DNA from 4 places in the Streptomyces paludis genome. Region 2 is predicted to be linked to each of the others. Evidence: riboswitches for the same ligand, from Rfam matches in the RefSeq annotation. Region 2 holds a riboswitch; each other region holds the start of a gene.
The links. A riboswitch is a leader RNA that binds a small molecule or an ion and turns the genes downstream of it on or off. The one in region 2 is predicted to bind cyclic di-AMP.
Positions count from the first base shown of each region.

Region 1: linked by a shared signal. The riboswitch ahead of DVK44_RS28040 (transglycosylase SLT domain-containing protein) and the one ahead of DVK44_RS21445 (C40 family peptidase) in region 2 are both predicted to bind cyclic di-AMP.
Region 3: linked by a shared signal. The riboswitch ahead of DVK44_RS26850 (M23 family metallopeptidase) and the one ahead of DVK44_RS21445 (C40 family peptidase) in region 2 are both predicted to bind cyclic di-AMP.
Region 4: linked by a shared signal. The riboswitch ahead of DVK44_RS02035 (C40 family peptidase) and the one ahead of DVK44_RS21445 (C40 family peptidase) in region 2 are both predicted to bind cyclic di-AMP.

Region 1 is NZ_CP031194.1:6,327,141-6,329,333, forward strand. Features, by position in the region: gene DVK44_RS37385 (hypothetical protein) at 1-372, shown strand, start outside; cyclic di-AMP (ydaO/yuaA leader) riboswitch at 892-1,052, shown strand; gene DVK44_RS28040 (transglycosylase SLT domain-containing protein) at 1,057-1,851, shown strand; gene DVK44_RS28045 (cytochrome c biogenesis protein DipZ) at 1,930-2,193, opposite strand, start outside.
Region 2 is NZ_CP031194.1:4,836,510-4,838,702, reverse strand. Features, by position in the region: gene pcrA (DNA helicase PcrA) at 1-567, opposite strand, end outside; cyclic di-AMP (ydaO/yuaA leader) riboswitch at 867-1,039, shown strand; gene DVK44_RS21445 (C40 family peptidase) at 1,047-2,193, shown strand, end outside.
Region 3 is NZ_CP031194.1:6,080,911-6,083,103, forward strand. Features, by position in the region: gene DVK44_RS26845 (M16 family metallopeptidase) at 1-868, shown strand, start outside; cyclic di-AMP (ydaO/yuaA leader) riboswitch at 1,066-1,238, shown strand; gene DVK44_RS26850 (M23 family metallopeptidase) at 1,252-2,037, shown strand.
Region 4 is NZ_CP031194.1:480,657-482,849, reverse strand. Features, by position in the region: gene DVK44_RS02045 (helix-turn-helix domain-containing protein) at 1-111, opposite strand, end outside; gene DVK44_RS02040 (ATP-binding protein) at 367-810, shown strand; gene DVK44_RS02035 (C40 family peptidase) at 917-1,390, opposite strand; cyclic di-AMP (ydaO/yuaA leader) riboswitch at 1,394-1,585, opposite strand; gene DVK44_RS02030 (ATP-dependent Clp protease proteolytic subunit) at 1,953-2,193, opposite strand, start outside.

The DNA of each region.
Region 1 (2,193 bases), 1.5 Mb from region 2:
TCGCAAACCCCCGAGAAGAGCCCGTCCCGCAAGCAGAAGCTCCAGGAGAAGCAGCGGCGCCAGCTGGCCGTCGTCGACACGATCGACAAGGCCGAGGCCAAGCTGCGGAAGGCCAAGGTGGAGCTGGCCGAGGCCGTGGCGGAGGCGGTCGACGTCTTCGGGGGCGAGCAGAACGCCTCCGACGAACTCGGACTGCCGCTGGAGACGATCCGCGGACACCTCGACCTCATCGAGGGCGACGGCGCCGCCGAGGAGACCGCGGACTCCCCGGAGGCCGCCGCCGTGACCCCGGCGAAGGCCAAGGCGGCGTCCAAGGCGGAGGCGAAGCCCGAGTCGGAGCCCGAGCTGGAGCCGGAGCCCGCGCTCGTCTAGTCGCGGTATTCGAAGGTACGGGAGCGGGGCCGCGGGTCGGCCCCGCTCCCGTTCGCGTTTCCCCGGCAAGGCCGGATGGCCGTGCGCGTCCGGTTGCTTGACGATTCATCGGGACGCGATCGCCGGGTATTCCGGCGCGATGCCCGGCCGTAACCGCACGCGACCGGAAGGGGTGTTGGTGAATTCTTCCGTGAATTGCGCGTCCGGTGCGTTTTTGATGCGGGGTCAGGCGCTCCGATCCGCCGGTTGGGGACCTCGTCACCCGGGTTGTATGGGTAATAATTGGGCATCTTGTCCTTTATGCTCGGCCTACCGGGGTGACGTGTGTCACGGTCGCGGGGTGGGTGTGGTGGCCATGGCGCCGCGTATTTCTTACGCCTGGCGGGAATTAGGGAATTCGATCTTTCCGGGCCGCAATCGCGGTGGGGGAAGGAATCGGATTCCGGACTTGTTCGGTTCCGCTCTTCTCGCTTAAGTTCACGTCACTCCGGGTGGAACGCCGAATCCTGCCGCTGCCCGGAATCCCACCAACCCACTCATGTACGGCAGGAGCGGGGGACCCAGGTAAGCCGCCGGACCGCACCGCGGACCGGCTTGGGGTGAAGTCTCGTGTACGCCGCGTGACCGGGCATCTCCTGCCCGAACCCGACAGCTCACCTCGCAGGCGATGGAGAGGAACGCGTCATGTTCGCAAAGGCTGTCGCCAGGGCGAAGCACAAGGCGAAGCACCGCCGCCCGAGAACGAACCCGCTGGCCCGCGGCGCCGTCGCCGTCAGCGCGGGGGGTGCCGTACTGGCCCTGCCGCTGCTCGCCGCCACCACCGCCCAGGCCGCGCCCGTCACCGCCCCGGCGGCCTCGGTGCCGCAGGCCCCCGACGCCGCGGTGAAGTCCGTCCCCACCACGTACTCCGTGGTCCTGGGTGACTCGCTTTCCAAGATCGCGAAGGCGCACTCCGTCAGCGGCGGCTGGAAGAAGCTGTACGCGGACAACCGCCGGGCCATCGGCGCCAACCCGTCCCACATCCGCCCCGGCCTCACCCTGAAGCTCGGCACGGCGGCCAAGGGCACGGTCAAGACCGCGCCGAAGACGGCCACGAAGACCGCGACGAAGACGGCCGCCAAGACCGTCACCGCCGCTCCGGCCGCCGTCAAGACGTACAGCAACAACCTGGACGGCTGGATCCGGGAGTCCCTGGACATCATGGCCGCGCACGGGATCCCGGGCAGCTACAACGGCATCCACCGCAACATCATGCGGGAGTCCTCGGGCAACCCGCTGGCCATCAACCTCTGGGACATCAACGCCCAGAACGGCATCCCGTCGAAGGGCCTCCTCCAGGTCATCGACCCCACGTTCAAGGCGTACCACGTGCCCGGCACGTCCCTGAACAGCTACGACCCGGTCGCCAACATCACCGCCGCGTGCAACTACGCCGCCGCCCGGTACGGCTCGATCGACAACGTCAACGGCCCCTACTGACGGCCGGCCCAGAAACAGTCGCCGCCCGAGGGCGGACGGGAAGCACCCCGTCCGCCCTCGGGCCGTCCGCGTCCGCGTCTACCCGAAGGTGAACGAGTACGCCTCGATGCCCTCGGCGGGCCGGATCTCCAGCCGGGCCCGCTGCGCCGTGTCCCCGTCGACGAGGGAGTAGAGGGTCGGGGTGCCGTCCACGCGCAGGGTCTTGACCGTACGGCCGTCGACGAGGACCTCGACCGGCCCGCTGCCCGCGAGGACGACATTGACGTTCCTGGCGTGGTAGTTCAGCGCGAGCGCGGCGTCCGGACCGGCCGTGAAGTGTTCGTACCCGGCGGTCCAGGTGCC
Region 2 (2,193 bases):
GCAGACCAGCGCCATCAGCCGCTTGGAGTCGGCCGCGTCGTAGATCGAGAACGACGAGGTGAAGCCGAGACGCTTGGACTCCCGGCGCAGGATCCGCACACAGGCGCTGTGGAACGTCAGCACCCACATGGCGTTGGCGCGCGCGCCGACCAGGTCGCCGACCCGCTCCTTCATCTCGCCCGCGGCCTTGTTGGTGAAGGTGATCGCCAGTATCTGGCCGGGGTGGACCCCGCGGCTGCCCAGCAGATGCGCGATCCGGTGCGTGAGGACCCGCGTCTTGCCGGATCCGGCGCCGGCCACGATGAGCAGCGGCGTGCCCGTGTGCACGACGGCCGCGCGCTGCTCGGCGTTCAGCCCCTCCAGCAGGGCGGCCGGGTCCACGACCGAGCGCGGGCTGCCGCCGCGGTGGTACGCGTCGCGCGGCGGCGGCGCGTCGAAGACGCCTCCGAACAGGTCGTCGGGCACCTGCTCCGGGGCGTGGTCGTCCCGCTCCTCGGGCGGCGGCGGGTGTTCGTCGCCGGAGGGCTGGAGGTCCGCCAGGAAACTGTCATCAAAAAGGCTGCTCATCGCTTTCCGAGTCTAGGCGGCCCCACTGACACTCCGCGCCCGTCTTCCCGTACAGCCCGCACCCGTCTTCACATCCGGCCCGCGTACAGCTCCCGTCCGTCCTCACCTTCGCCGCCACGCGGTCAGTGGGCTACCGAGCGTGACGCTATACCCTCGATTGACGCTCCTCGCACCTCACTCCAGCAAATGGTCACGAAAATGTTCCGGGCATATCGACCATCCACCTTCACATCAGCAGCACAACTTGGCTAGCGTGCTCGATCAGGCAGTCCGTTTCCCCCTGGCGATCCACGCCGAGCGGGCGGCCCACGCCGAATTCGGCCTCCCCCCAAGGAGGCCCGGAACCGGGGACCCACTCTGCACCACCGGGGTGAATCGGGCCGTACGTCCGCCGTACGCCAGGCCCGTAGGGCAGCCTTCCGTTCCGCCCGAACCCGACAGCTAACCCGGTAGGCGGTCTACGGAAGGAGATGCCGACCTTGGCGTCGCATCGCAAGTCGCGCAACCGTGGCGGCGCAGGCACCAACTCCCCCGCCGTCGGGGTCACTACGGCCGCCATCGCCTCGGTCACGCTGCTGTCGACGCAGAGCGCGGACGCCGCGCCCGCCGAGCCGAACCCCTCGGTGGAAGAGGTACAGAAAAAGGTCGACGACCTGTACCGCCAAGCCGGGGGCGCCAACCAGCAGTTCAGCAAGCCCAAGCCCGGTACGACGAAGCAGAAGCGCACCGTCGACCGGGTGCGTGACAACGTCGCCAAGAGCGCGGACAAGCTGAACGAGGCCCGCCGTACGCTCAGTTCCTACGCGCCCACGCAGTACCGGGAGGGCAGCCCCGCCCCGGCCGCCGCCCTGACGTTCGTGGACCGGACCGCGGACCGGACCGCCGAGCGCCCCCAGCAGAGCGCGCCGCCGCGGCCGACCCAGCCGCCGGTGCCGCAGACCGCACCGGCCATGCCCGCTGTGCCCGCTCTCGCTGTGCCCGCGATGCCGGTCATGCCCGCCACGCCCGCCGTACCGGCCGAGGCACAGGACGCGCCGCCGTCGTCCCTGCGGAGCAACAAGGAGACCGTCCAGAAGAAGCTGGCCGACGCGCGCGCCCTGCTGTCGAAGGCGACAGCGGGCGAGCAGGCACGGCTGGCCGCGCTGGAGCGCCGGCAGCAGGAGCGCGAGCAGGAAGAGGAAGAGGCCCGCCGCCTGGCGGAGACGCAGGCCCAGGCACAAGCCCAGGCACAGGCGCAGGCCCAGATCGAGGCCCAGGTGCAGGCCCGCGCCCAGGCCCAGGCGGAAGCCGAGGCACGCGCCGCGGCGGAGGCCGCCGAGTGGGAGCGCCAGGAGCTGCTGGTCCGGCCGGACACCACCGCCGTCGCGGGCCCGGGCGCGGTCACGGGCCGGGTCACGGCCGTCGGCACGGACGCGGACCAGGGCATGGACATGGACCCGGGGGCGCTCACCGCCGCCGGTCCGGTTCCGGGCGCGAACGCGGCTGCGGCCACTGCTCCAGCAGCAGGTACGGGTACGGCCGCCGCGCCCGCCGTCAGCTACGCCACCAAGGCCGCGAAGGTTCTCGCCTTCGCCCGCGCCCAGATAGGCAAGCCGTACGTGTGGGGCGCCTCGGGCCCCAGTTCGT
Region 3 (2,193 bases), 1.2 Mb from region 2:
CCGGCCGCGCCAGGGCACCGAGAAGACGGTGGAGCGCATCGACGCGGCCGGCGTCCGCGCCTTCTACGAGGCGCATGTACGCCCGGCCACGGCCACCGCCGTCATCGTCGGCGACCTCACCGGCGTCGACCTGGACGAGATCCTCGCCGACACCCTCGGCGCCTGGACCGGGAACACGGCCGCGCCCCGGCCCGTACCGCCCGTGACCGCGGACGACACGGGCCGCGTGGTCATCGTCGACCGGCCCGGCGCCGTCCAGACCCAGCTGCTGATCGGCCGTATCGGCGCCGACCGGCACGACCCGGTCTGGGCCGCGCAGGTGCTCGGCACGTACTGCCTGGGCGGCACGCTCACCTCCCGGCTGGACCGGGTGCTGCGCGAGGAGAAGGGCTACACCTACGGTGTACGGGCCTACGGCCAGGTGCTGCGCTCCTCGGCGCCCGACGCCCCGGGCGGCCCGGCCGGCGCCTCGATGCTCGCCATCAGCGGCTCCGTGGACACCGCCTCCACCGGCCCGGCGCTGGCCGACCTCTGGACGGTGCTGCGCACGCTCGCGGCCGAGGGGCTGACCGACGCCGAGCGCGATGTCGCCGTACAGAACCTGGTGGGCGTCGCCCCGCTGAAGTACGAGACGGCCGCCTCCGTCGCGGGCACCCTCGCCGACCAGGTCGAGCAGTTCCTGCCGGACGACTTCCAGGCGCGGCTGTACGCGCGGCTGGCCGAGACCGGCACCGTCGAGGCGACGGCCGCGGTCGTCAACGCCTTCCCGGTGGACCGGCTCGTGACCGTGCTGGTCGGGGACGCGGCGCAGATCAAGGAGCCCGTCGAGGCGCTCGGTATCGGCGAAGTGACCGTGGTCACCGGCTGATCCGGCCGTCCGTACAGGGCAGGGAACCCCGGCGACATCGGTCGCCGGGGTTCTCCGTTCTGTCCCTGTTTTCCGTGGAAACATGCCGTCTGCCCCTGTGGGGAACGCGACAAAACAGCCTGTCTGTTTGGCGCGGGAAAGCCCAGCGGCTTAGCGTCGGTCCGGCTGTTCGCCCGTTGCGCCGCACCCGTGGCATCGGACAGTCATCGCCGAGTCCCCGTCAGGCGCGAGCCCGAGGGAGCCGGGGACCCACAGTCCCTGGGGTGAATCGGACCGCCTTCACGCGCAGTCGCGCCGTGTGGAGGGGCCCGTAGGAGACCTTCCTGCTCCGAACCCGTCAGCTAACCCGGTAGGCGAGAAGGAAGGAAAGGACCCGTCACCCCATGGCGTTCACCCGTACCGCCGGGAAGCACCGCGCCCGGAGGCGCCCGACCCGCCGGGGCGCGAACGCCGCGGGCGTCGCGACCCTCACCGCGACCGGTGTCATCGGCACCCTCGCCGCCTCCCCGGCACTCGCCTCGGGCGCCGGTGCCGAGGCCGCCTCGCAGACCGGCTTCAACCGGGTCGCCGACCTCGGGGACGCCCTCGCCGCCGTGGTCGACGACCAGGCCCACGCCCAGCGTTACGCCGCCGACCGGGCGGCCAGGATCAAGGCCGAGGCCGTCGCGCGGGCGGAGGCCGAGCGGCTGGCCGAGGCCCGCGTCAAGGAGATACGCGCCACCCGGGAGCGCGCCGCGCGCGCCGCCGAGCGCACCCTCCTCAACACCTTCCAACTCCCCGTCGCGGGCTCGTACATCACCACCGGATACCGGGCCGGCGGCTCCCTCTGGTCCTCCGGCAGCCACTCGGGCGTCGACTTCCGCGCCGCGTCCGGCACCCCGGTGGTGGCCGTCGGCGCCGCGACCGTCGTCGAGGCGGGCTGGGGCGGCTCGTACGGCAACAACGTCGTGCTGCGGATGAGCGACGGCACGTACACCCAGTACGGCCACCTCTCCTCGATCGAGGTCTCGGTGGGCCAGAGCCTCGCCCCCGGGCAGCGCCTCGGCCTCTCCGGCGCCAGTGGCAACGCCACCGGACCGCATCTCCACTTCGAGGCGCGGACCGGTCCGGATTACGGCTCCGACATGGACCCCGTCGCGTACCTCCGCGCGCACGGCGTGAACGTCTGACGCGCCCCCTGCCGTACCCCTGACGCGCCCCGGGCCCACCCCCGCCGGCTCACGCTCCTCGCGCGCGCCCCCTCGCTCCGTAACCGCTCCGCCGTCCGACCTGCCCGTTGGCCAAAAGATATCCATGGATTTCGGGCACCCTTCGGAAATTCTCGT
Region 4 (2,193 bases), 4.4 Mb from region 2:
GTGCCAGCCGAGCAGCCGCGCGGTCTCCCCGCTCGTCAGCCCCGCCTCCCGGCGCAGCCGCCGCAATTCCTCGCCGAGCTTGCGCCGCCGTACCAGTGGAATATGCCGCATGGCCGAATCCTCTCGCCGTCCGTTTTCCGCGCACCGGTGCGCGACGGCGGAGAAGGTATCTTTTCCGCGCCCGAATACGGTCTCGCGTTGCAGAGTTCACCGCTTTGAGCGACAGATATATGCAGATCTCTGCGGATCGGGCCGTGGCGCGGTGCGATCGGTGGCAGGCTGGCGGCGAAGCGGAGTCCGAGGCCGTCCGCGCAGTCATCCGTTCTGTGGCGGAGTGCGGTCCGGTGCGAAAGGGACGGCATCGTCATGGCAGACCATCAGGAAGCATCCATCACACTGCCGAGCGATCCCGCGTCGGTACCCACGGCGCGAAGATATGTGGAGGATCTGCTGACCGGGTGGGGGCTGCCCGGCGAAGCGGAGACCGCCGACACGGTCCGGCTGATCGTCTCGGAACTGGCGACCAACGCCGTGCAGCACACCTTCGGCCAGTCGCCCACGTTCACCGTGGAGGTCCGGCTGGAGCGCGAGGAGCGGCTGCGCGTCGGGGTCACCGACAGCCATCCGCGCTGGCCGCAACGGCTGCCGGCGGCCGTGCAGCAGGACAACGGCCGGGGCATGGTGATCATCCGCTCGCTGACCGCCGAGTGCGGCGGGCGGCTCTCCATCACCCCGACGGCGGAGGGGGGCAAGACCGTCTGGATCGCGCTGCCCTGGACCGTACCGGCCGACCGGAGCTGCCGGAACTGAGGGACGGGACCGGCCGGGCCCTGGCCGGCCCCGCCCCTCGGCTCAACCGCTCGCACCGCTCAACCGGGTGCGCCGCTCAACGGCCGGCGCCGCTCGACCGCCCCGCTCAGCCCACGCGTCCGTACCAGACGCTCTTGGACCAGATCTTCTCCAGCCGTACCACCGCTCCGGTCTTCGGCGAGTGCCAGATCTTGCCGGAACCCGCGTAGATGCCCACGTGGTAGACGTTGCTCCCCGAGTGGAAGAACACGAGATCACCCTTGCGCCGCTTGGCGGAGGAGATGTGCGACGTCTTGTTGTACTGCTGCTGCGCGGTGCGCGGGAGCTTCTTGCCGGCCTTCTTGAACGAGTAGACCGTCAGCCCGGAGCAGTCGAACCGGGACGGTCCGGTGGCTCCGTACTTGTACGGTGCGCCCTTCTTCGACGCGGCGACCTTCAGCGCCTTGACGGCGTGGGTGGCCGCCTGGGCCTCGGGCGCGGCGCCCGGTGCGAGCACCGAGCCGCCGACCGCGGCGAGCGTGAGGACCGAAACGGCACCGGTCCGGGAAAGCAAGGACGGGACATATGTCTGCGCAGTCATGCGCAACCCTTCGTCAGCCGCCTGTGAAGGATGACCTGTCGGGTTCGGGCTGGCGAAGTTGCCCGGCCGCGGAGCCCTGTCGAGACAGATCCCACGGCTTCACCCCAAGGGACGACCACGACGTGCGTCGTCCCGTACTGCTTGGGTCCTCCACTCCTGCCGATCCACTCCTGTCGACTCAGACATCCGGAACGGCGGCAGGACTCGGCGTCCGCCCGGATCGCCCCGCCGGGGGTGGCGGGGGCTTGTCGTCCCAGGGATCTTGACCCAAGGAGGAGCGGATTTCCGAGCTGAAACGACGATATGTGAACTTCCTCACGGCTGACCCAAAGGGGTGGCAAAGGGGTTTTTCGTATCGGAGCCGGGGGCGCCGATGAGGTCGGCACCTGCGGGGAAATGAGGCCGCGTCATACGCCTCCGGGCGCCCTGCGCAACTCGACTCCCCGGCTGTGTCCAGCGGGTTCGTCCCCTGAACGGGTGAGGCGTTCCCGTACGGACGCGTCCGTACGGGAACGCCTCACGCCCCCTCACATCCGTTGCGACCGGGGATACGTTGGCCCGTTCATCGGCTCCGGAGCGCCGAGGTCTTCCGGCTCTCGATCACGTGATCGATCAGTCCGAACGCTTTCGCCGCGGGAGCGTCGAAGACCGTGTCGCGGTCGATGCTCGCGGCGATCGTCTCCGGGCTCTGTCCGGTGTGCCGGACGAGCATCGACGCGAGCAGCTCCCGCTGCCGCAGCAACTCCTCGGCGTGGATCGCCAGATCGGACGGCTGGCCCATGACCGTCTCCTCGGTGGCCGGC